Regions from separate parts of the Pseudarthrobacter sp. 05T312 genome, predicted to be linked through region 2. Evidence: riboswitches for the same ligand, from Rfam matches in the RefSeq annotation. Region 2 holds a riboswitch; each other region holds the start of a gene.

What was found. Region 2 has a riboswitch for S-adenosylmethionine ahead of AC1DIP_RS03970 (aminotransferase class V-fold PLP-dependent enzyme). Riboswitches for the same ligand answer to the same signal wherever they lie in the genome.
Region 1: linked by a shared signal. The riboswitch ahead of AC1DIP_RS14145 (bifunctional o-acetylhomoserine/o-acetylserine sulfhydrylase) and the one ahead of AC1DIP_RS03970 (aminotransferase class V-fold PLP-dependent enzyme) in region 2 are both predicted to bind S-adenosylmethionine.
Region 3: linked by a shared signal. The riboswitch ahead of AC1DIP_RS11695 (cobalamin-independent methionine synthase II family protein) and the one ahead of AC1DIP_RS03970 (aminotransferase class V-fold PLP-dependent enzyme) in region 2 are both predicted to bind S-adenosylmethionine.

What each region holds. Positions count from the first base shown of each region.
Region 1 covers NZ_JBFTLY010000010.1:95,605-103,094, reverse strand. Annotated here, with positions in the region: gene AC1DIP_RS14160 (CPBP family glutamic-type intramembrane protease) at 1-389, shown strand, start outside; gene AC1DIP_RS14155 (HNH endonuclease signature motif containing protein) at 476-2,257, opposite strand; gene AC1DIP_RS14150 (VOC family protein) at 2,463-3,095, opposite strand; SAM riboswitch class IV at 3,255-3,369, shown strand; gene AC1DIP_RS14145 (bifunctional o-acetylhomoserine/o-acetylserine sulfhydrylase) at 3,414-4,739, shown strand; SAM riboswitch class IV at 4,874-4,989, shown strand; gene metX (homoserine O-acetyltransferase MetX) at 5,002-6,117, shown strand; gene AC1DIP_RS14135 (MFS transporter) at 6,294-7,490, shown strand, end outside.
Region 2 covers NZ_JBFTLY010000001.1:800,898-808,387, reverse strand. Annotated here, with positions in the region: gene aroA (3-phosphoshikimate 1-carboxyvinyltransferase) at 1-544, shown strand, start outside; gene rsgA (ribosome small subunit-dependent GTPase A) at 528-1,643, shown strand; gene hisN (histidinol-phosphatase) at 1,688-2,500, shown strand; SAM riboswitch class IV at 2,653-2,766, shown strand; gene AC1DIP_RS03970 (aminotransferase class V-fold PLP-dependent enzyme) at 2,803-4,221, shown strand; gene AC1DIP_RS03965 (class I SAM-dependent methyltransferase) at 4,307-5,065, shown strand; gene AC1DIP_RS03960 (metal-dependent transcriptional regulator) at 5,115-5,825, shown strand; gene AC1DIP_RS03955 (hypothetical protein) at 5,873-6,250, shown strand; gene AC1DIP_RS03950 (trypsin-like peptidase domain-containing protein) at 6,296-7,279, opposite strand; gene AC1DIP_RS03945 (pyridoxamine 5'-phosphate oxidase family protein) at 7,442-7,490, shown strand, end outside.
Region 3 covers NZ_JBFTLY010000007.1:96,003-103,492, reverse strand. Annotated here, with positions in the region: gene fbaA (class II fructose-bisphosphate aldolase) at 1-801, shown strand, start outside; gene AC1DIP_RS11705 (DUF3151 domain-containing protein) at 802-1,221, shown strand; gene AC1DIP_RS11700 (uracil-DNA glycosylase family protein) at 1,303-1,935, opposite strand; gene AC1DIP_RS11695 (cobalamin-independent methionine synthase II family protein) at 2,147-3,355, opposite strand; SAM riboswitch class I at 3,369-3,473, opposite strand; gene AC1DIP_RS11690 (adenylosuccinate synthase) at 3,822-5,111, shown strand; gene AC1DIP_RS11685 (DUF1508 domain-containing protein) at 5,291-5,662, shown strand; gene AC1DIP_RS11680 (RNA polymerase sigma factor) at 5,936-6,487, shown strand; gene AC1DIP_RS11675 (hypothetical protein) at 6,484-7,407, shown strand; gene AC1DIP_RS11670 (CoA-binding protein) at 7,467-7,490, opposite strand, start outside.

The DNA of each region.
Region 1 (7,490 bases), on a different contig from region 2:
ACGCGGCCGGCCGGGCGCTCGGCATCACCACCGCCATCATCCCCAGTGCCCTCGACGCGTACTGGTGGACCGTTCCTGTCCTGATCCTCTCGGCGATGCGCCACGCGGTGCTGGAGGAAGTCATTGTGGTGGGGTACCTGATGGACCGCTTCGGGAAGTTCGGCTGGAGCACGCCACTGGCCATCGCCGTGAGTTCCGTGCTGCGTGGCAGCTACCACCTTTACCAGGGCTTTGGTCCCTTCATTGGGAACGCCGTGATGGGGGTGGTCTTCGCCTGGCTCTACACCCGCACCAAGCGCGTCATGCCGCTGGTCATCGCCCACGCGCTGCTGGACATTGTGGCATTCGTCGGCTTTAGCCTCTTCGGTAAGGCCGTAGGGCTGGGCTAGCGCCGCCGCGGCCTGGCAGGGGGGGCTTAGTGGCTACCTGTGCGGCACAAGTGTTGTGTTCCCGCAATGCCCAACACCACCCACCTTCACATGCCCAGCAGCAGCTGCCAGCCCGCCTGCGGGTCAGCGGGCAGCTCGAAAGACTTTGCATGGAACTCATCCCACAGGGGATCAGCGGGGCAAAGCTCGCCGGGGTCCACCATGTTCTCACCTGGCGGTTCTTCGACAGGCGGATCAGGCCACAGCGGCATCGATGCGATGACCTGCTGCCAAGGGATATCTTCCGACAGATGCAACCCGCGCCACGTTGGCGCTGCAGCCAGTGGAACGGTGTCAGCAAGTTCTGGGGCGTCGCTGAGTCCAGGCGTGTCATTGGGTTGACCACTGTTGCCACGGCCAGCTGTCCGTTCGGGCGGACCTGACGCATCGGTGTGCCCCACGATTGCCTCCAGCGGCAGGATTCCCGGCGGCCAGTGGGTTGGTTCGGGGTCCTGGCGTTCGGGGTTGTAGTGGCGTCCGGTGGGTGAGGTCCAGCCGGGCGGGTCCTTGCTCGTGGCCGGGTCGGGTGTCCATTGGCTGTGGTGTTTGAGTCGGTGGTGTTTGGGGCAGAGCTGTGCGAGGTTGTTGACGTTGGTGGTGCCGCCGTGTTCCCACGCTTGTAGGTGGTCTGTTTCGTTGTCGGGGGTTTTGTTGGTGCAGCCGGGGAAGGTGCATGTGGTGTCGCGCATGCGGATCCAGTGTTTGATGGCCCCGGTGAGCCGGTAGTTTTTGCGGCCGATCTCCAAGGGTGCCCCGTCCCGGGGGTCGACGAGGACCCGGTAGAACGAGTCCGCCCCGTCGGCGACAAGTTTGCGTGCCATGGACGCCGGGATCGGCCCGAAACCATCCAGTACGCCGGGTTCATCGGTAAGGCCGAGGAGCGCGAACACCGGCACGGTGACCAGCACATCGGCCCGCGGAGCAGGAACCTTCCCGATCCCCGTGAAGCCCTGGGTGCCCGGGGCGGTGCCGGCGGAACCCTCACCCGCCACCTGCACGGCGCCGAGGAGGAGGCTGGCGGCGATGTCCGGCCGGAGCTGGGTGAGGGTGCGGGGTTCGTCGGGGCCCTGGAGTCCGCGGGCGGTGGCGGTGGTGCGGTTCCAGATCGCGCACGCGGTGTCCCCGGGGAGGTAGAGGGAGACCCAGGCCATGCCGTCCTTGTCAGGGGTGTATTCCATCCGGCGGTCAGCTACCCCCTTTGCATGGCGTTTCTCGATCGATTCCGGATGGTGGCGTTCCCGCCACGCCCGGACCTTCGCCCGGAACCGTGACGGAACGAGCTCCCCCGGCGCGGCACCCCGGGCGGGGTGGGGTGCAGCCGGGTCGAAGAAATGCGCCACCAAAAACGCCTCGCCCTCAGGGGTAAGGCCCTCGGTTTCGTCCGCGACAATCCGGGCGTGTTGCCACGACACTTCTCCGGCGGCCAGGGCCTCGGATACCAGCGGCAGGGAGCAGATCCGGCGTGAGTGCTCCACCATTGCCCCCGCTGCGGCGGAGCTGATGGTCAGGACACCCGCGATCTCCTCCACCACCGACATCTGCGCGTAAGTGCGGTCCTGCACCGAGGCATCCGGCGGAGTCATGGCTTCCTGGAACTCAACGGCGTCGGCAGCGTCCTGTGCTTTCACCGCGGCGAGCTGCGCCTCCAGCCGCGCCGCAACCTCCAAGCGCTCCAGCCGGATCTCGTAGCGCCGCTGGAGCACGTCAACACCGGAACCAATGCCGGCGCCGGCAGCCAGGGAAGTATCCTCGACATCAAGCGCATCCAGGGCAGCAACAGAGGCACGAACACCCTCCAACACCACCCCAACACCCCCGCTGATTCCCATACCCACATCATCCAACGAGGCACTGACATTCAAAGTGGGCGCGGTTCACGCTGGCGCCCTGGTAACGGCGCAGGGGGCACCTTATTAAATGAATTCGGCCGCCATTGGGTGGTGACGCCGTTGTCACCACCCAATGGCGGCCGAAGTTTGCCCGGGCACACGCCGGGGACCTCCCCGAAATGGTCCGGGGAGGAACGGGGGAGGGTCAGATGGTGACAGCTCCGTTGGCGGTCTCAAACGTGACCGAGAGGATGCCTGGGGTACCGTGCGGGGCCACCCACTCCACCGCAACGTCCTCAAGCGGCTTCTCCACGGGCTCGCCCAGCCACTCGGTAACGCGCGAGGCGGAACCGGCGATGGTCAGGCAGCTCATTTTGAGGTTGCTCTCGTACGCGTGGGACGGGTGGAGAGAGGGATCGCCCTCCCACTTGAGCATGTAGGGCACCTGGGGATCGGCGATGAGGCCCAGGATGCCAATCTGCTTCCAGACCAGCTCGCGGCCGTCCGGGAACTTGCGGTTGCCGTTCACGGCGGCGCGGCCCAGGCGTTCCTCGAAGGGGGCGAGGTCGTCCACTTCGACGCACCAGCCCATCCAGCCGCCACCGGCAGCGGAGCGGGCACGTACGGCCTGGCCGAACGGTGCCTTGTCCGACGCCGGGTGGTCCAGGACCTCGACGACTTCGAGGTACTTGTGGCCGGCCAGGGGGATGATCATATTCCTGGTTCCGAAGCGGGGGTGGACGCCACCCTTCACTGCCTCAACGCCGAGGGCAGTTGCAATACGTTCGGTAGTGGCCGCGAGGCCATCGTGTTCACAGGCGTAAGAGACGTGATCCATGCGCATGCGAACATCTTGGCACTTTGTGATCGGGCTCTCAGCTAAGGATACCCTTACTGGCATTTCGCGTGGTCTTGCCCCTGTGCAAATGCCCCGGGGCAAGACCATGTTCGTCACAATGCTGTCCACGGCAACCGTCAGGTTCCTAGACTGGGCCCAGGTCATGAGTGCCAGCGCCAAGCCCCGGCTCGCTGGCCGGCAACCCTCCATCCGCGGTGGGGTGCCCCGGGTGAAGACCTGGCTCTCCGGCAACAGCCGGGAGCAAGCGCGGCCCGCACTGCTGGTGAGCATGCCGGGCCCATGTCAAAGGAGATTTGGATGTCCAACGGTTGGTCTTTTGAAACCCGCCAGATCCATGCTGGCCAGGAGGCGGACAGCGCAACAGGGGCCCGCGCCCTGCCTATCTACCAGACCACGTCATTTGTGTTCCCGAGCGCCGAAAGCGCGGCCAACCGCTTCGCCCTGGCCGAACTCGCACCCATCTATACGCGCATCGGCAATCCCACCCAGGATGCCGTCGAGCAACGGATCGCCAGCCTTGAAGGCGGCCTGGCGGCATTGCTGCTGAGTTCGGGGCAGGCTGCGGAGACCTTTGCAGTGCTGAACATCGCTGAGGCAGGCGACCATATCGTGGCCAGCCCCAGCCTTTACGGCGGAACCTACAACCTGTTCGCCCACACCTTGAAGAAGTTCGGCATCTCGGTGACCTTCGTGGCTGATCCTGACAACCTGGACCAGTGGCGCGACGCCGTGCAGCCCAACACCAAGCTTTTCTTCGGTGAAGTGGTGTCCAACCCGCGCCAGGACGTCCTGGATATTGAAGGCATCTCCGAAGTGGCCCACCAGGCCGGCGTGCCCCTCATCGTGGACAACACCCTTTCCACCCCATACCTGATCCGCCCCTTGGAATGGGGCGCGGACATCGTGCTCCACTCGGCCACCAAGTACCTGGGCGGCCACGGCTCGGCCATCGCCGGCGTCATCGTCGATTCCGGCAGGTTCGATTTCGGCAAGGACCCGGAACGGTTCCCCGGCTTCAACACCCCGGACCCCACCTATAACGGCCTGGTCTATGCACGCGACCTTGGCGAAGGCGGCGCGCTCGGCGCCAACCTCTCCTACATCCTCAAGGCCCGGGTGCAGTTGCTGCGCGACCTCGGCTCGGCTGTCTCGCCCTTCAATGCGTTCCTGATTTCCCAGGGCCTGGAGACGTTGAGCCTGCGGGTGGAGCGCCACGTTGCGAACGCCACGGATGTGGCGCGCTGGCTCGAGGCAAGGGACGACGTCGAATCCGTCGCCTACGCGGGGCTGCCGTCCAGCCCGTGGTACGAGCGAGGCCGCAAGTACGGGCCCAAGGGAACGGGCGCCGTCGTCGCCTTCAACCTGGCCGGCGGCGCGGAAGCCGGCAAGCGCTTTGTCGACGCCCTGGAGCTGCACTCGCACGTGGCCAACATCGGCGACGTGCGCTCCCTGGTCATCCATCCGGCGTCGACCACGCACAGCCAGCTCTCACCGGAGCAGCAGGTTGTGGCCGGGGTGCACCCCGGCCTGGTCCGGCTTTCCGTTGGGTTGGAGCACATCGACGACATCCTGGCTGACCTGGAAGCAGGCTTCCGGGCCGCCAAGGGCACCGAAGGGGCTTAAGGAACGACGCCGGCCCCCATGAGAGAGATGCCGGCCCGCCAGTAAGGAGGCCGGCAGGGGGCGCAGCAAGCCGGGAAGTCACAACCAGTCATACTCTTGGCCAGGAGCGGGGGGTGTTTCGTACACTCGAACCAGGTCATGAGTGCCAGTGACAGCCCCGGCTTGCTGGCCGGCAACCCTCCATCCGCGGTGGGGTGCCCCGGGTGAGGACCTGGCCTGCCGGTCAGACGACGGCAGGCAAGCGCGTAGAAGAGGTCTTGCCATGACGGTTACCGTCGCCCGAACCACCATCCCTGAACATGGAATCGTCCGTTACGCCTCCATTGGGGGTCTGGAACTCGAAGCCGGGGGATACCTCCCGGATGTGACCCTGGCCTACGAAACCTGGGGGACGCTCAACGCGGACGCCAGCAATGCCATCCTGATCGAGCACGCTCTGACCGGCAGTACCCATGTGACCCGCGGCGACACCGACGAAGAGGGCTGGTGGGAGCAGCTGGCCGGCCCCGGAGCTCCCGTGGACACGGACCGCTTCTTCGTGGTGTCCATCAACATCGTGGGCGGCTGCTACGGATCCACCGGCCCGTCCTCGCCCGCGCCGGACGGTAAACCCTGGGGCTCCCGGTTTCCCCTGGTCACGCTGCGCGACAGCACCGTTGCCGAAGCCCGGCTCGCGGACCAGCTGGGCATCAAGGACTGGTTCGCAGTCCTCGGCGGATCCATGGGCGGCGCACGGGCCCTGGAATGGGCCGTGACGTACCCGGAACGGGTGCAGCGCTGCGCCGTGATCTCCGTGGGAGCCGCCAGTACTGCCGAGCAGATTGCCTTCGCGCAGGCGCAGACCCTGGCCATCCGGCAGGATCCCCACTTCAACGGCGGAGACTACTACGGCGGTCCGTGTCCGGAGGAGGGGCTGGCCCTCGCCCGCCGGATCGCCCACATCACCTACCGGTCCGCCGCGGAGCTGGAAGGCCGCTTCGGCCGGGAGCCCCAGGCGCCGGAGTCGCCCCTGCAGGGGGAAGTGTTGGCCTCCCGGGGCCGCTACCAGGTGGAAAGCTACCTGGACCACCAGGGCAACAAGCTGGTGAAGCGCTTCGATGCCAACAGCTATATCGCCCTGACCGAGGCGCTGATGAGCCACGATGTCTGCCGGGGACGGGGAACCCTGGCCGAAACCCTGGCCGCCTCCACGGCGCGGTTCTTCGTGGCCGCCGTCGACTCCGACCGGCTCTATTTCCCGGCGCAGTCCCACGAACTGGCCCGGGCCCTGCCCGGGGACGTGGATGTCCATGTCATCCAGGCGCCGATTGGGCACGACGGATTCCTGACCGAAATCGGGCAGCTGGGCGGCCAGCTCCGGAGCAGCTTCCTGGTCTAAACCCCCGGCGAACAGCCGGCAATGTGCATTCCTGCAGATGCCTTCTGCACTAATCGGCGTTGAGGTTGCCCCGCGGGCAGACCATACTCATCGAATCCGGCTTTCGTGGTGTGCATCACATCCGTCTGCCATTGACTGGTCCCCGTGGTGTCGACGACGACGCCGAAGGAGTTCGCATGAGTACGGAAAGCTCCGCCGCAAGGCGTACAGAGGAAACCGACGTCAAGGCCTCAGGCCTGAAGAAAGTGGTGACGGCGTCCATGGCCGGCACGGTCGTGGAGTGGTACGAGTTCTTCCTCTACGCATCGGCCGCCACGCTGGTGTTCGGGAAGGCCTTCTTTCCCAACGCCGGCACCGAACTGGACGGCATCATCGCCGCCTTCCTTACCTATGCCGTCGGTTTCGTTGCCCGTCCCATCGGCGGCATCGTCTTTGGCCACTTCGGAGATAAGTTCGGCCGGAAGCAGCTCCTGCAGCTGAGCATCATCCTGGTGGGGGTCTCGACCTTCCTCATGGGCTGCCTGCCCACTTTCGGGCAGATCGGCTACTGGGCGCCCACGCTGCTGGTCTTCCTCCGGTTCGCCCAGGGCTTTGCCGTGGGCGGGGAGTGGGGCGGCGCGGTACTCCTCGTCGCCGAGCACAGCCCCAGCAAGTCCCGCGGCTTCTGGGCCAGCTGGCCGCAGTCGGCGGTGCCGCTGGGCAACCTGCTCGCCACGGCCGTGCTGTTCGTCCTCTCCTCCACACTGACGCAGGACGCGTTCCTGGGCTGGGGCTGGCGCGTGGCGTTCTGGCTGTCCGCCGTCATCGTCATCATCGGTTACTACATCCGCACCAAGGTCAACGACGCCCCCATCTTCCTGGAGGCCCGCAAGGAAGTGGACGCCGGCCACAAGGGCTACGGCGTAGCCGAGGTGTTCCGGCGGTACCCCCGCGGCGTCTTCACCGCCATGGGCCTGCGCTTCGCGGAGAACATCCTCTACTACCTGGTGGTCACGTTCTCCATCACGTACCTGAAGACCGTGGTGCAGGCCGACACCACGCGGATCCTCCTGCTGCTGCTTGTTGCCCACGCCGTCCACTTCTCGGTGGTCCCCGTGGTCGGTAAGCTGTCGGACCGGTTCGGCCGCAAGCCCGTGTACATGGCCGGCGCCGTCATGGGTGCCACCTGGGGCTTCTTCGCCTTCCCCATGATGGACACCAAGAACGACTTCGTCATCCTGGCGGCCATCATGATCGGGCTGGTTTTCCACGCTTTCATGTATGCCGGGCAGCCGGCCATCATGGCGGAAATGTTCCCGACCCGGATGCGGTATTCCGGCGTCTCGCTCGGCTACCAGGTGACGTCCATCGTGGCGGGTTCCCTGGCACCGATC
Region 2 (7,490 bases):
CATCCCCAACTGGCCCACGGAAACGCAGCAGGTGGGCGACCTCTGGCGCGGGATCCTCGCCCGGATGGGAGCCACGGTCACCCTTGAGGACGGAATCCTGACCGTCACCGGCGGCCCCGAAATCAAGGGCGGCGACTTTGCCGACACCAGCGAGTTGGCTCCTACGGTCGCGGCACTCTGCGCCCTTGCCACGGGGCCTTCCCGGCTCAGCGGGATCGCCCACCTTCGCGGGCATGAGACTGACCGGCTCGCGGCCCTGGTCGCGGAAATCAACCGGCTCGGCGGCGACGCCGAGGAAACCAGCGACGGCCTGGTCATCCGGCCCGCGCCGCTGCACGCCGGCGTCGTCCACAGCTACGCCGACCACCGCATGGCCACCGCCGGGGCAATCCTGGGTCTCTCGGTAAGCGGCGTCCAGGTGGAGGACATCGCCACTACCGCCAAGACCATGCCCGACTTCCCGCAGCTGTGGGCCGGCATGCTGGCCCAGTCCGCTCCCGGGGCACCGCGGCCGGAAGGGCGTGGCAGTGGCGCGGAGCACTGACTCCTGGGACGAATCCGACGTCCGGATCCGCCCCAGCAAGAAAGGTTCCCGCCCGCGCACCAAGGACCGGCCCAGCCACGACGACGCCGAGACCGGGCGGATCATTACGGTTGACCGTGGCCGGTACACGGCAGTGGTGGGCGAGGACTCGGACAACGAGCGCATCGTCATCGCAGCGCGTGCCCGCGAACTCCGCCGGTCACCGGTTGTCGCCGGTGACTTCGTCTCGCTTGTGGGCGACGTGTCCGGCGCGCCGGACACGCTTGCCCGCCTGGTGAAAATCCAGGACCGCCACACCCTCCTGCGCCGTAGCGCCGACGACACCGACCCCATCGAGCGGGCCGTGGTGGCCAACGCAGACCAGCTGGTAATCGTGGTGGCGGCCGCCAACCCGGAGCCCCGCACCGGGTTCATCGACCGCGCCCTCGTGGCAGCCTACGACGCCGGGATCGAACCGATCCTGCTGGTCACCAAGGCCGACGTCAAGGACCCGGCCGGGTTGCTGTCCAATTACACGCACTTGGAATTTCCGGTAATCATCAGCCGGACAGCGGACGCGCAGGCGTCCGGAATCGATGCACGGTCCGACGACGGCCTCTCCGCCCGGCTGGACAGCGCCGCGGTGGCAGCCCTTCGCGCCCACCTCGACGGCAAGGTCACCGTGATGCTCGGGCACTCCGGTGTGGGAAAGTCCACCATGGTGAACGCCCTGACCGGCGCCGAGCGGGCGACGGGCGGAGTGAATGCGGTCACGGGGCGTGGCCGCCACACGTCGTCGTCAGCCCTGGCCCTGCGCCTGGCTGACGCGCCGGCCGGCAGCTGGATCATCGACACCCCCGGTATCCGATCCTTCGGACTGGCGCACGTGGACCCGGACCGGATCCTGCGCTCATTCCCGGACCTCTCCCCCGGGATCGAAAACTGTGAACGCGGCTGCAAGCACACTGCAACGGCGGTGGACTGCGGGCTCGATGACTGGGTGGCGGGCGGCCACGCAGGTCCCACGGGCCCGGCACGCCTCGCATCGCTCCGGCGCCTGCTTGGGGCTGATCCGCGCATGGAAGCGCAGGAAACCAAGGAGCTTGGCAGCGTCAACTGACGCGTTCTCCCGGCAGATGCGTCCGCAGACGGTAGTTTGTAACCATGATCCAACCCGCTTCGAGCTACAACGATGACCTGCGCCTGGCCCATGTCCTGGCCGACTCCGTGGATGACCAGACCATGAGCCGCTTCAAGGCCCTTGACCTCCACGTTGAGACCAAGCCGGACCTGACGCCCGTCACCGACGCCGACAAGGCAGCCGAGGAAGCCATCCGGGGCCAGCTCTCCCGTTCCCGGCCCCGCGATGCCGTCCTCGGCGAGGAATTCGGCAGCACCGGGCACGGTTCGCGGCGCTGGATCATCGATCCCATCGACGGGACCAAGAATTTTGTCCGCGGGGTGCCGGTCTGGGCCACGCTGATCGCCCTGGTGGACGAAGGCGAACCCGTGGTGGGCGTGGTCAGCGCACCGGCCCTCGGCAAGCGCTGGTGGGCGGCAAAGGGCATGGGCGCGTACATGGGCAGGTCCCTGGCCGCTGCCACCCGCCTCCGCGTGTCCAACGTCTCGACCCTCTCCGACGCTTCCCTCTCCTACTCAAGCCTCAGCGGCTGGAAGGAACGCGGAAACCTCAACGAGTTCCTCGGGCTGACCGAGGACGTCTGGCGTACCCGGGCCTATGGCGACTTCTGGTCCTACTGCATGGTGGCAGAGGGCTCCGTGGACATCGCCTGCGAACCGGAGCTCAACCTCTACGACATGGCTGCGCTGGTGCCGATCGTGGTTGAGGCGGGCGGCCGGTTCACCTCCCTGGAAGGCGAAGACGGACCGTTCGGAGGGAACGCACTGGCCACCAACTCGATCCTGCACTCCGAGGTGCTGCACCGCCTCAACCCGTATCTGGACGATCTGCTGTAACTGCCACGGTTCTGCCCCTTAGGCGAATATTGCGACGCCGGACACCTCCAGACGGGGGTGTCCGGCGTCGTTTATTCGATATTGCGTAACAAAGCCCTTAACAATTGCCGCGGCTTCAATCCTGGCCGCCCCATGTCCTACGCTTTTATGCAGGTCACGAGTGCCAGCGCAAAACCCCGGTTTGCTGGCCGGCAACCCTCCATTCGCGGCGGGGTGCCCCGGGTGACGACCAGGCCGGTCCGGAGTGGATGCGGCAAGCGCGGATTCCCTATGCCGGAGTCCTGTATCCAAGTGAGGTCTCTGTGACAACTGCCACCGTCTCCCCCCAGCCCGCCATTGCCGGATCCGGCACTCCCGGCGATCGCCACGCCGCTGCCCGCCGTCCCCTCGCTGCCGTCACAGGCGCCGAAATCCAGGCACCGCTGATTTCCGGGGGCCACATCCGGTACGCGAACCTTGACTACGGCGCATCGGCTCCGGCGCTCTCCGTGGTCTCCGCCTACCTGAACGAGATCCTGCCCTACTACGCCAGTGTCCACCGCGGTGCCGGCTACGCGTCCCAAATCAGCACGTCCGTTTACGAGAACGCCCGCAGCATTGTCCGGGACTTCGTGGGCGGCCGGCAGGATGATTCGGTCATTTTCACCCGCAACACCACCGACTCACTGAACCTCCTGGCCGGCTGCCTGCCTGCCACCGGCGGCCGGCATGACGGCGAAGTCCTCTACCTGGACATCGAACACCATGCCAACCTCCTGCCATGGCAGGGCGTTCCGCACCGCAGCATCGTTGCCGCCGACACCATCACCGGCACCCTTGACGCCGTCCGGACCGAACTGGAGCAGGGCGGCGTCAGCCTGCTGGCCGTTACCGGCGCCTCCAACGTCACCGGCGAGATTCTTCCCATCCGCGCCCTGGCCGCGCTGGCCCACCAGCACGGCGCGCGGATCGTGGTGGACGCGGCCCAGCTCGCGCCGCACCGCCGGGTGGACATCAGCGCGGACGACGTCGACTACCTCGCCTTTTCCGGCCACAAGCTGTACGCGCCGTTCGGCGCGGGTGTCCTGGTGGGCCGTCCCGACTGGCTGGACAGCGGCGTCCCCCACCTCGCCGGCGGCGGCGCCGTCAAGGAAGCACGGCTCGACGGCGTCAGCTGGGCCACTGGCCCGGCCCGCCACGAGGGGGGCTCGCCGAACGTCCTCGGCGCCGCCACCCTGGCCCGCGCCACCCAGGTCATCGCCGAACTCGACCAGGACCGGTGGCACGCCCACGAATCCGCCATCCGTTCCTTCCTGGTGGAGGGCCTGCAGGACATCGACGGCGTCACCGTCCACCAGATCTTCAAGGACACCAACCCGGAAACGGACACCATCGGCGTGGTCAACTTCTCGGTGGAGGGCTACGACGCAGGACTGGTGGCCGCTTACCTTTCCGCAGAGCACGGGGTGGGCCTGCGCGACGGACGCTTCTGCGCCCATCCCCTGCTGAAGCGCCTGGGCCTGCCTTCCGGCTCCCTCCGGGCGAGTTTCGGCGTGGGCTCGCGGCTGGAGGATGCCGAACGCCTCCTTGCCGGTATCCGGGCTTTGCGCAGCAAGGGACTGGGATGGGACTACGTGGTGGATGCTGGCCGCTGGGTGCCCGCCAACGACTTCCGCACCTACCCGCACTGGGCACCCAATACCCCCGGGACGGCCGGCGCAGCCCCCTGCCTCGACGACTAGGCCGCGGGGCAGCGACTGCCTGCTGATGCCGGTCATGCGGTAAATTCGAAGGACATCCGCAGGCAGCACCAGAAGGAGGCCACGCGTGGTTCGGGGTGGCCCCAGGCTTGATCACGGCCGGCGCACGGAGCTCGGGCAGAGCTTCCAGGACGGCGGCCGCCACTACCAGCGCGTCCGGCCCGGCTATCCGGCCGAATCCGCGCGGTGGCTGGTACCGGCCGGAGCCCATGACGCCCTGGACGTCGGCGCAGGTACCGGAAAGTTCACCGCGCTGCTGCTGGCCATGGGACTGGACGTCACCGCCGTCGACCCTTCCGCGGACATGCTCGCCCAGCTGACGGCCCACTGCCCCGCCGCCACGGCTGCACCGGGGACGGCCGAGGCGACAGGCCTTCCCGACGCTGCCTTCGACGTCGTCACCGTTGCCCAGGCGTGGCACTGGTGCGATCCCCTAGCAGCGAGCACCGAGCTGGCGCGCGTCCTGCGCCCGCACGGAAGCCTGGGCCTGGTCTGGAACCAGCTGGACACCTCCGTCCCCTGGGTGCACCGGCTCTCCCGGATCATGCACGCCGGCGATGTCTACCGGCCCGGCCACAAGCCCGTCGTCGGGCCCGAATTCCACGGGCTCGAAGGTCACGTCACCCACTGGCAGGACAGGGTGACCACCGGTGACTTGATGGAGCTCACCAAATCGCGCAGCTACTACCTGCGGGCCGGTGAAGCGACGCGGGTGAAGGTTCTTGCCAACCTGGACTGGTACCTGCACGAACACCTGGCCCACGCTCCGGGGCAGGAACTCGACCTCCCCTACCTGACACTGGCCTGGCGCGCCACCAAGGCCTGACCCGGTCAACGCACCCTGCCCGACCAGCCAAACCGGTAGGCTTGGACCTGTGAAGACCAGCGCACCCTCCTCCTCGATCGAGGACTACGTCAAGGTCATCTATTCATTCACCGAATGGCAGGACAAGCCCATCACTTCCTCCCAGCTCGCACAGCGGCTGGGCGTGGCGAACTCCTCCGTGTCGGAGATGGTCCGCAAACTGAAGGACCAGGGGCTGGTGGACCACAAGCCCTACAGTGCCGTCACCCTGACCGAGTCCGGCCTGCGCCTGGCCCTGTCCATGGTCCGGCGCCACCGGCTCATCGAGACCTACCTCGTCCAGCGTCTTGGCTACAGCTGGGACGAGGTCCACGATGAAGCCGAACAGCTGGAGCACGCGGTCTCGGACACGTTCATCGAACGCGTCGCCGCCAAGCTCGGAAACCCGGAACGGGACCCGCACGGCGATCCCATTCCCACCGCGGACGGCCAGGTGCTGATGCCCAGCGCCCACCTGCTTGCCGGGCTGGATCAGGGGCACAGCGGCAAAATCACCCGCATCAGCGATGACAATCCGGAGCTCCTGCGGTATCTCGCTGCGCAGGACATCGATCTCGACGCCGAGGTCGAGGTTTTGGGACGGCGCCCGTTCGGTGGTGCATTGATGGTGCGCATCGCCGGTCCCGGCGGCACCCGCGACTTCGACCTTGCAGATGAGATCGCCTCCGCGTTGTGGCTCTCCACCGAAACACCGCACCCGGGCTGCATCCTGGGAAGCTAGGCCACCCCTCACCGTCGATTTGGCCGCCTCCCGTATCGTGGAAGGTGATGATCAGCAGACGCGACGCAGCAATAACCCTGGATGTTCCCCTTGAGATGGCGCAGCGCCATGGCCTGCCGAAGTGGATGTCCGAGGCCGAGCTCCGTAACCTCCTGGACAATCCCCCGCCCTGGCTGGTGCAGTCACGGGCCAACCGCACCGGCAAACGGCCTGTTTGGGTGCACCTGGAGTGCGCCGTGTGCGGGTACGAGGAGGCGGCCCGGCCCAAGAAGTGGTGGCCGGACTTCACCTACGTGGTGTGCGGGCACCACGCGCCGTCCGAGGTTCCCGCCGTGCGTCCGGGCTGCGTTCGCAGCGAGTACGACGGCGTGGGAACGCGTTTCGTAGGCATCGCTGACGTAAAAGCACCTCAGGTCAGCCCCTAGCCATCCGGACGTGCCCGCCCCTGGTGCCGGGGCCGGCGTCGAGCCTTAGCCAGCGCCGTTGGCCGTCATTTCCTCCGGGACAGCCGTCAGGTGGCGTTCCGTGCCATCACGCAGCACGGCCAGGTCGAGCGGCTGTCCGATGGCATCGGCGAACAGCAGGCGCTGCAGGCTTTCGGCGTTGCTGACCGGGCGGCCGCCGGCTGTGACGATGACGTCCCCTGCCGACAGGCCTGCCTTGTCTGCCGGCGAACCGGGCAGAACCTCAACGACGCGGAGACCTTCGCGCAGTCCGGTGCGGATCACGGCGCTGGATCCGAGCTGCATCGGGGTGCTCACCAGGCCCAGGTACGCGCGGCGCACCCTTCCGTCTGACAAAAGCGCCGAGATGATCCTGCGCGTGGTCGCGTTGATCGGTATTGCCAATCCCAGGCCGGCTCCGGCCACGGCCGTGTTGATGCCTACGATCCTGGCGTGGGTGTCCGCCAGGGCACCGCCGGAGTTTCCGGGGTTTAGTGCCGCGTCGGTCTGGATGACATCCTCGATGACCCGCCGGTTACCGCCCGACCAGACCGGAATGGCCCTGCCCAGCCCGCTGACCACGCCCGCGGTCACCGAGCCGGCCAGGCCCAGCGGGTTGCCCACGGCCACCACCAGCTGCCCGACGCGGAGGGACTCCGCCGCGCCGAACTCCGCGGGCCGGATCCGCGGCCGCGAACCGTGCACCACCGCAAGGTCGGACAAGGGGTCCGCGCCAACGAGTTCCAGCTCCATCCTGCTGCCGTCACCGAAGACCGCAAAGCCGTGCCGAGTGCCCGCCACCACGTGTGAATTGGTGAGCAGGTAACCGTCCTCCGTAAAGAGGACGGCGGAACCCGCGCCCACCCGGGCCCGGCCATTGCGGCGCTGCGCCGTCATCTCGATTGCTGCCACGTGGGGCGTCACGGCGGCTGCCACCCGCATCACTGTCTGTGAGTACGAGTCCAGCACATCGTCGTTGTCCGCTGGCATTGGTACCTGCGCCTGGTCCATGGCGCACCTCCGGCTTTGAGTGCCGCTTCCGGCTGTTCCGTGCCCTCTGGGGCCCTTACGGGAATCAACGGTGGGCGGCCTGTTTCCAGTCCCGTCCCGGCTACGCCTTGGGTGAACGCCCCATCCGTGCACACCCGCACTCCAGGCCCTAGGATCGGTAGCATGACTGATTCCGCTGGTGGGTCTCGAACAGAACTGCTGAATCCCGATG
Region 3 (7,490 bases), on a different contig from region 2:
GGCTTCGCGGCGTTCGCCCGCGAAGTGGCAAAGAACTACGGTGTCAACATCGCCCTGCACACGGACCACTGCCCCAAGGACAAGCTGGACGGTTTTGTCCTGCCCCTGCTGGCAGCCTCCGAGGCTGAGGTGAAGGCCGGCCGCAACCCGCTGTTCAACTCCCACATGTGGGACGGCTCCGCAGAGACCCTGCAGGAGAACCTGAAGATCGCCCGCGACCTGCTGGCCCGCACCGCCGCCGCCAAGATGATCCTCGAGGTGGAGATCGGCACCGTGGGCGGCGAGGAAGATGGCGTGGAGAACGCCATCAACGACAAGCTCTACACCACGGTGGAGGATGCCCTGGCGACCATCGACGCCCTCGGCTCCGGCGAGAACGGCCGCTACATCACCGCCCTGACCTTCGGCAACGTGCACGGCGTCTACAAGCCGGGCGGGGTCAAGCTGCGCCCGGAGATCCTCAAGGACATCCAGGCCCAGGTGGGTGCCAAGATCGGCAAGGACAACCCGTTCGACCTCGTGTTCCACGGCGGCTCCGGCTCCTCCGACCAGGAAATCGCCGACGCCGTTTCCTACGGCGTGATCAAGATGAACATCGACACCGACACCCAGTACGCCTACACCCGTCCGGTGGCTGACCATATGTTCAAGAACTACGACGGCGTCCTGAAGGTTGACGGCGAAGTGGGCAACAAGAAGACCTACGACCCCCGCGTCTGGGGCGCCTCCGCCGAAGCCGGCCTGGCAGCCCGCGTGGTGGAAGCCACCAAGCAGCTCGGTTCGGCCGGAAAGACCTTCTAAATGTCGGATGAGTTCCGCAAGGACCTGATGGGGCCGGAGCCCACGCTCCTGCCTGCCGAGACTGAGGTCAACGCGCAGTTGGAGGCCGGGCACGAGGCCCTGGACCTGGTGGAAAAGCACCCCACGTCCTCGCTGCTCTGGGCCGTGCTGGCTGAGGAGGCGTGGACAGAAGGACGCACCATCGACTCCTACGCCTACGCCCGGGTTGGCTACCACCGGGGCCTGGACGCGCTGCGCCGCAACGGCTGGCGCGGCGTTGGTCCCATCCCGTGGGAGCACGAGCCGAACCGCGGTTTCCTGCGCGCGCTCTACTCCCTGGGCCGGGCGTCATCGGCCATCGGCGAGGCCGACGAGCCGGAGCGGATCGAAAAGTTCCTCAACGATTCCGATCCCACCGCGAAAGCGGCCATCGAGGGCTAGATTCGAATAATTACGACGACGGCAGGTCACCTTCCCAAGGAAGGTGACCTGCCGTCGTCGTAGGTTGAGCCTGCCGAAACCCTAGGCTTTACGGGCGATGCCTGTGCGGGCCATGGCGTCGGCGTAGGCCGCGCGCATGTCCTCGAGGTACTCCTCCTGGCGCGCGGGGGAACCGGCGAACGCACGGCCGCTGAGGGAACGCACCTTGTAGGTCTTCAGGCCGCGGCGCCACAGCAGCGGAACTTCGGTCTTCAGGAGTGCATTGGCCAACCGGTTGGCTTCGGTTCCATGCGCCACGATGACCGAGGCGCGGGGCACCAGGGCCAGGAACTTCAGCAGCGGCTTCAGGCCTGCCTGGATCTGGTCCGGGGTGAACTTGCCGTTGGCTTCGCCGGTGACGTGCCAGGGGTGGACGTTCCACGGCATCACGAACTCGGGGCGCAGGCCCAGCTTCCACTGGAGCCCCAGCATGCGGGTAGCCGCGTCCTGGTCACCGGCCGTGATGAATCCGGACGGGTCCGCCTCGCCGATGTTGGAGAACAGGCTGATGATGCGGCATTCGTCGACGTCATGCATCGGGTCCACATAGGGCACCACGGTTCCGGGCTTGGCCTCCTGCAGGGAATCACACAGTTCGTTGACGGCTGCAACGCTGGGTTCGTAGCGGCGGCTCATGAGCTGTTCGTGGAATGTTTCTGGGGCCAGGGCTGTCATGAAGTGCTGGGTCTCCTGCGGGGATTGGCGTTGCTGCCGCCACGGAAATGGGCACGCGGGGGCGCGACACCTCAGCGGCGGTTGATTGGGGTGGGCCAACTCCGGGTCGGCCTTGTCCAGTTTACCAAGCCCCCGGGAACGGAAACGCCGGTCCCGCGAATCCGCCACGGCGGAACACGGAACCGGCGGGTTCCCGCTTCGCCTCTTGCAGCTACCAGAGGCGGCTGGTGGCGCGGCGGGCGCCCTCGCCGAGGGCCTCCAGCTTGGCGAAGGCGATCTGGGGGTGCACCCTGCCGCCCAGGCCGCAGTCGGTGGAGGCGATGACGTTTTCGCGGCCCACGACGTCGGCAAAACGGACGATGCGGTCGGCAACGAGGTCAGGGTGTTCCACCACGTTGGTGGCATGGGACACGACGCCCGGGATGATGATTTTGCCCTCGGGGAGCTTGGTGTCCTCCCATACGCGCCATTCGTGTTCGTGGCGGACGTTGGCTGCCTCGAAGGAGTAAGCGCCGGCGTTGACCTGCAGCACCGAGCCGATGATGTCGGCGAACGGGATGTCCGTGGTGTGCGGGCCGTGCCAGGAACCCCAGCAGACGTGCAGCCGGATCTGTTCCTGCGGCAGGTCGCGGAGGGCCCAGTTGGTGGCCTCCACGCGCAGCTGGATGAACTTCAGGTAGTCCTCCAGGCTGGGCTCGGGATTGATCTGGTCCCAGCTCTCGGCGAGGGACGGATCGTCGAGCTGCACCGTGAGGCCGGCGTCGACGATGGCCTTGTATTCCTCCCGCATGGCATCGGCGCAGGCGTAGACAAGTTCCTCATCCGACTTGTAGTACTCGTTGGCCACGCGGGCGCAGGAGCCGGGAGAGAGGGATGCTACGAAGCCGTCGGACAACCCGGCGGCGGCGAGGCCGGTCTTCAGGTTCTTGATGTCCGATGCCACCAGGTCCTGGCCCGTGTAGGTCAGGGGTCCGGCGATCTTGGGCTGGGTCACGCTCTTGCGGTGGGACAGGATGCCCGAGGAGGGGTCGTTGTAGGCCTCGTTGAACGCCTGCCGGTCGCGCCGGTCGGGGAAGGAAGTCAGGACAATGTTGCCGGGGGAGGAGCGGTGCACCTGGGCATCGGCCCAGCGGTCCACGTTGGTTGGCTCCAGGCCGCCCAGCCGTGCGAAGGAGTAGTTCCACCAGGCACCGTAGTCCACGGAGTTGGCCATCGTGTGCCCGTATTCGCCGTCGTTGGGAATGTCGATGCCGAGGTCCTTCTGGCGCTGGACCACATCCACCACGGAGGTTTCAAGGAGGTCCAGGAATTCCGGGGTGATGCCATCGGTTTCCTTGGCGGCATTGGCGGCGATGAGTTCAGGGGTGCGGGGCAACGATCCGGCGTGGGTGACGCGGATGTGGTCGGTGTTCAGGGGCATGCTGGAATCTTCCTTTCCATCGGTCCTGGCAGTAGCACCTTCGGCCCGCAGGAATCCTGCTGGACCGTGGTTGCTGCGGCGTCATCGAGCCAGGTCTCTCGGCCGCTCCGGATGGTTCACTCTCAGATAAATGGAGAGACCCGCCTTGGGGCAAGTCTGCGCCGCTTTATGTCGCGGCTCCTTGCGGGCGGCTTCCCTGCTATGCACTCGGGCAGCGCAGCAACGGCTACCTGATCAAGCAGACCGTCACCACGCTGACCTCCACGGCCGCGGCGGGCCACAACAGTGGACAAAGTGCCCTATCGGCTAAACTTGGGTGGTAAGAGCCCCGGAACTCTTGCTTCGTTGCGCCGTGCTGCGGCTGTGCGAAGGCCGGTCTGTTCGGGGCATTCTCATGAACGGCGCTGCATGGGCCTGCCACCTGGTGGCCGGGCCCGGGCGGCCCGAACGAATGGGGGAGGATCCCATGCCAGCAATTGTGATCGTAGGAGCCCAGTGGGGCGACGAAGGAAAAGGCAAGGCCACCGACCTGCTGGGCGGCCGTGTTGACTACGTCGTCAAGCCCAACGGCGGCAACAACGCCGGGCACACCGTCGTCGTAGGCGGTGAAAAGTACGAACTCAAACTTCTGCCGGCAGGCATTCTTAGCCCCAACGCCGTTCCCGTCATCGGCAACGGCTGCGTGGTGAACCTGGAGGCCCTCTTCCAGGAAATCGACGGACTCCAGGCGCGCGGCGCCGACACCTCAAAGCTGCGGGTCTCCGCCAACGCCCACCTGGTGGCGCCCTACCACCAGGTGCTGGACAAGGTGACCGAACGCTTCCTGGGCAGCCGGGCCATTGGCACCACCGGCCGCGGCATCGGTCCCGCCTACATGGACAAGGTGGCCCGGCTGGGCATCCGCGTCCAGGATGTCTTCGACGAATCGATTCTCCGCCAGAAGGTGGAAGGCTCGCTGCGGCAGAAGAACGAACTCCTGGTCAAGGTCTACAACCGCCGCGGTGTGGTGGTGGACGAGATCGTGGAGTACTTCCTGTCCTTCGCCGAGCGGCTCCGCCCGTTGGTCATCGACAGCACCCTGGTCCTGAACTCCGCGCTGGACGAGGGCAAGGTAGTCCTGATGGAGGGCGGCCAGGCAACATTCCTGGACGTGGACCACGGCACCTACCCGTTCGTGACCTCCTCCAACCCCACCGCCGGCGGCGCCTCGGTGGGCTCCGGCATCGGCCCCACGCGGATCTCCCGCTCCATCGGCATCATCAAGGCCTACACCACCCGCGTTGGTGCCGGCCCGTTCCCCACGGAGCTCTTCGATGAGATGGGCGTCTACCTGCAGAAGACCGGCGGCGAATTCGGCGTCAACACCGGCCGTCCCCGCCGCTGTGGCTGGTACGACGCGGTCCTGGCCCGCCACGCCTCCCGCGTCAACGGCTTCACGGACTACTTCGTCACCAAGCTGGACGTCCTCACCGGCATCGAGCAGATCCCGGTATGTGTCGCCTACGACGTCGACGGCGTGCGGCATGACGAGATGCCCATGACGCAGACCGAGTTCCACCACGCGAAGCCCATCTTCGAGTACTTCGACGGGTGGACCGAAGACATCACCGGAGCCCGGACGCTGGCGGACCTGCCGGAGAACGCGCGCAATTACGTCCTGGCGCTGGAGAAGCTTTCCGGAACCCGGTTCTCCGCCATCGGCGTTGGCCCGGACCGGGACCAGACCATCGTGGTGAACGACCTCATCAACGACTGACGACTCCTCCCGGAACGGGGGGATGACGACGGCGGCAGGCCACCTATTGCAGGTGGCCTGCCGCATGTTTTTGGTGGCGGAAAACGAATTTACACAGGCTTAACGCGCGCGGTCTTGTGAGGCTTCCGGTGCCGCCGCCAGACTCGTCTGTACCACCTGGTGCCCAAGGAAGGATCGTCATGGCCGGAAAATTTGAAGCCTTCGTCGACGCTGATTCGTTTTTCCGGTTCCGGCTCCTGGCTCCGGACGGGGCCGTGATCGCCGTCTCCGGCCCTTTTGAGGACAAAGCCGCCGTGGTGGCGGGGATAGCCGCGGTTCGCGAATGTGCCGGAACCGGCCTGGTGACCGACCTCTGTCCCGCCGGGGCCGTCTCCCGTCCCGCGCCCGTACCCGCAGCAGCTGCTGCCGCCTTGCCGGCGGAGCTGCCCGCCGCCGTCGTACCCGTATGCGGCGAGGAGCGCACGCCCGCCCTGGTGCACGCCTTCGTGCTGGCAGGGGCACCCCGCAGGCACGCCAGTGTGCCCCGTTGGACCAGGACAGCAACCCGCTGAAAAAGATTTCGAACTTTTTTTGAAAAGGCGTAACCCCCCGGGCAGCCGGAGCGATTACCTCTATGAAGCGCCGGCCTGGAACCTGTCCCCCATCACGTTCCAGGCCGGCTCTTTTATCTTTCCGCAAGGGTGGCTGCCCAGGCTTCGCCCGTCACTGGCCCCGGCCGTGGCGCTTCGGGCTGTGCGGTTACTGGCGGGTAAAGTGAGGGCAGCGTTCCGGATGTACTGAACGCTGCCCTGCCACCACCCTTCTTGACGGAAAGCACCACGTCAGTGACCGATGCACAGACAGACGAGGCCCCGGACCAGCCAGTTTCCGGGACCGCTGCCTTCAGCCTGGTTTATAAGACGTACGCATCACAGGTTCTGGGCTATCTCACGGCCCGGGGAGTCGAGGATCCGGAGGCCGCCATGCAGGAAGTGTTCCTGTCCGTGCTGCCACGTCTCGGTACCGTGCGGGGAGGGGAGTCGGGGCTGCGGACCTTCATCTTCTCTGTTGCCCACGCCCGGATGGTGGATGACCACCGCCGCCAGAGCCGGACTCCGGTCAAGCTGTCCTTCGAGCCCGAGCTCGACCAGCGCCAGGACACGTCGGCGGAGAAGGAAGCCCTGCAGCGCATCGAACCCCGGGAAGTCCTCAGGCTGTTGGACGGGCTGCCCCAGGACCAGCGGGACGTTCTGTCCCTGCGCCTGGTGGCCGGCCTCACGGTGGAACAGACGGCGGAGACCATGGAAAAGAGCGCTGGTTCGGTGAAGCAGCTGCAGCGGCGCGCATTGCTGAAACTCCGGGAACTTGCCGCAGTGAAGGAGTACCTCGCGCCATGACGCCTGCCCAGGATAACCTTGCCGCCCTTGTCGACGACATGCTGCAGGACGTCGGCTTCGAACTGGATGCGGACCTTCGCGGGGCCCTCCATTCGCTGGGCGCCCTGGCGTCCGTGCCCACGCCCGAGCCCATCGGGGAGCTCGCTGCACTGCTCACGGCAGCCGGGCCCATCCTCGGGGAGGGCCCCGTACCCGGCGGCGCGCCAGATGCCGCAGCCGGAGAACGTGAAGTTGGGCAGGACGATGAGCCTCCCGCCGATGAACTGGCCCGCCGCCGCCGCAGGCACCGTCCCACCACGCTGGGGCTTGTGCTGGTGGCCGGAATGGGGCTGGGAGTTGGCGGGGTAGCCGCCAGCTCCACACCTCACGGGAGCAGCCCCGTGGAGCAACTGCTGGAGGATTTGTCGCCCTGGAGCAATTCGGTGGGCGGTCCGTCGGCCGCGGGCTACGGCTTCCGTGCTCCCAGGCTGGCTTCCGACGGAGAACTTGCCGCCGGCCCGGAGGCTGCGGCCGGTGGGGCCACCGACGCCGCCAACCTTGCCTCCCGCCTCCTGCCGGACCACGACGGAGCTCCCCGGCACACGGGGCATGTGCACACAGGCACGCCGCACTGTGCCGGCCCGGTCAACCACGAAGCAGCCGGCGGGATGTGTACGCCTTCCGGGGCAGGGGCTGTCCCGCAGGGCAACGGAGCCGGCCGCGGCAGGGACGACCAGGGAGCTGCGGCGGAAGAAGTGCCGGCAGGACCAGCCGCCGCAAACCAGGGGAAGGCGGGCACCCCGGCTTCAGAGACTGCGGCCGCAGCGGCAGGTGCGGCCAACGGGCCGGCAAAACCCGCCGCCGGAGTGGTCCAGGGCCAGGCAGGTCCCCAGGGCGCGGGGCAGGGAAACGTTCCGAAGCCCACATCTCCGGCGAAATAGTCGAAACAGCAACAGCGGGCCCGTTGAACGGACCCGCTGTTGTCTTCTTCAGCAGCTGGTCAGGCCATGACCTGGCGCTTGGA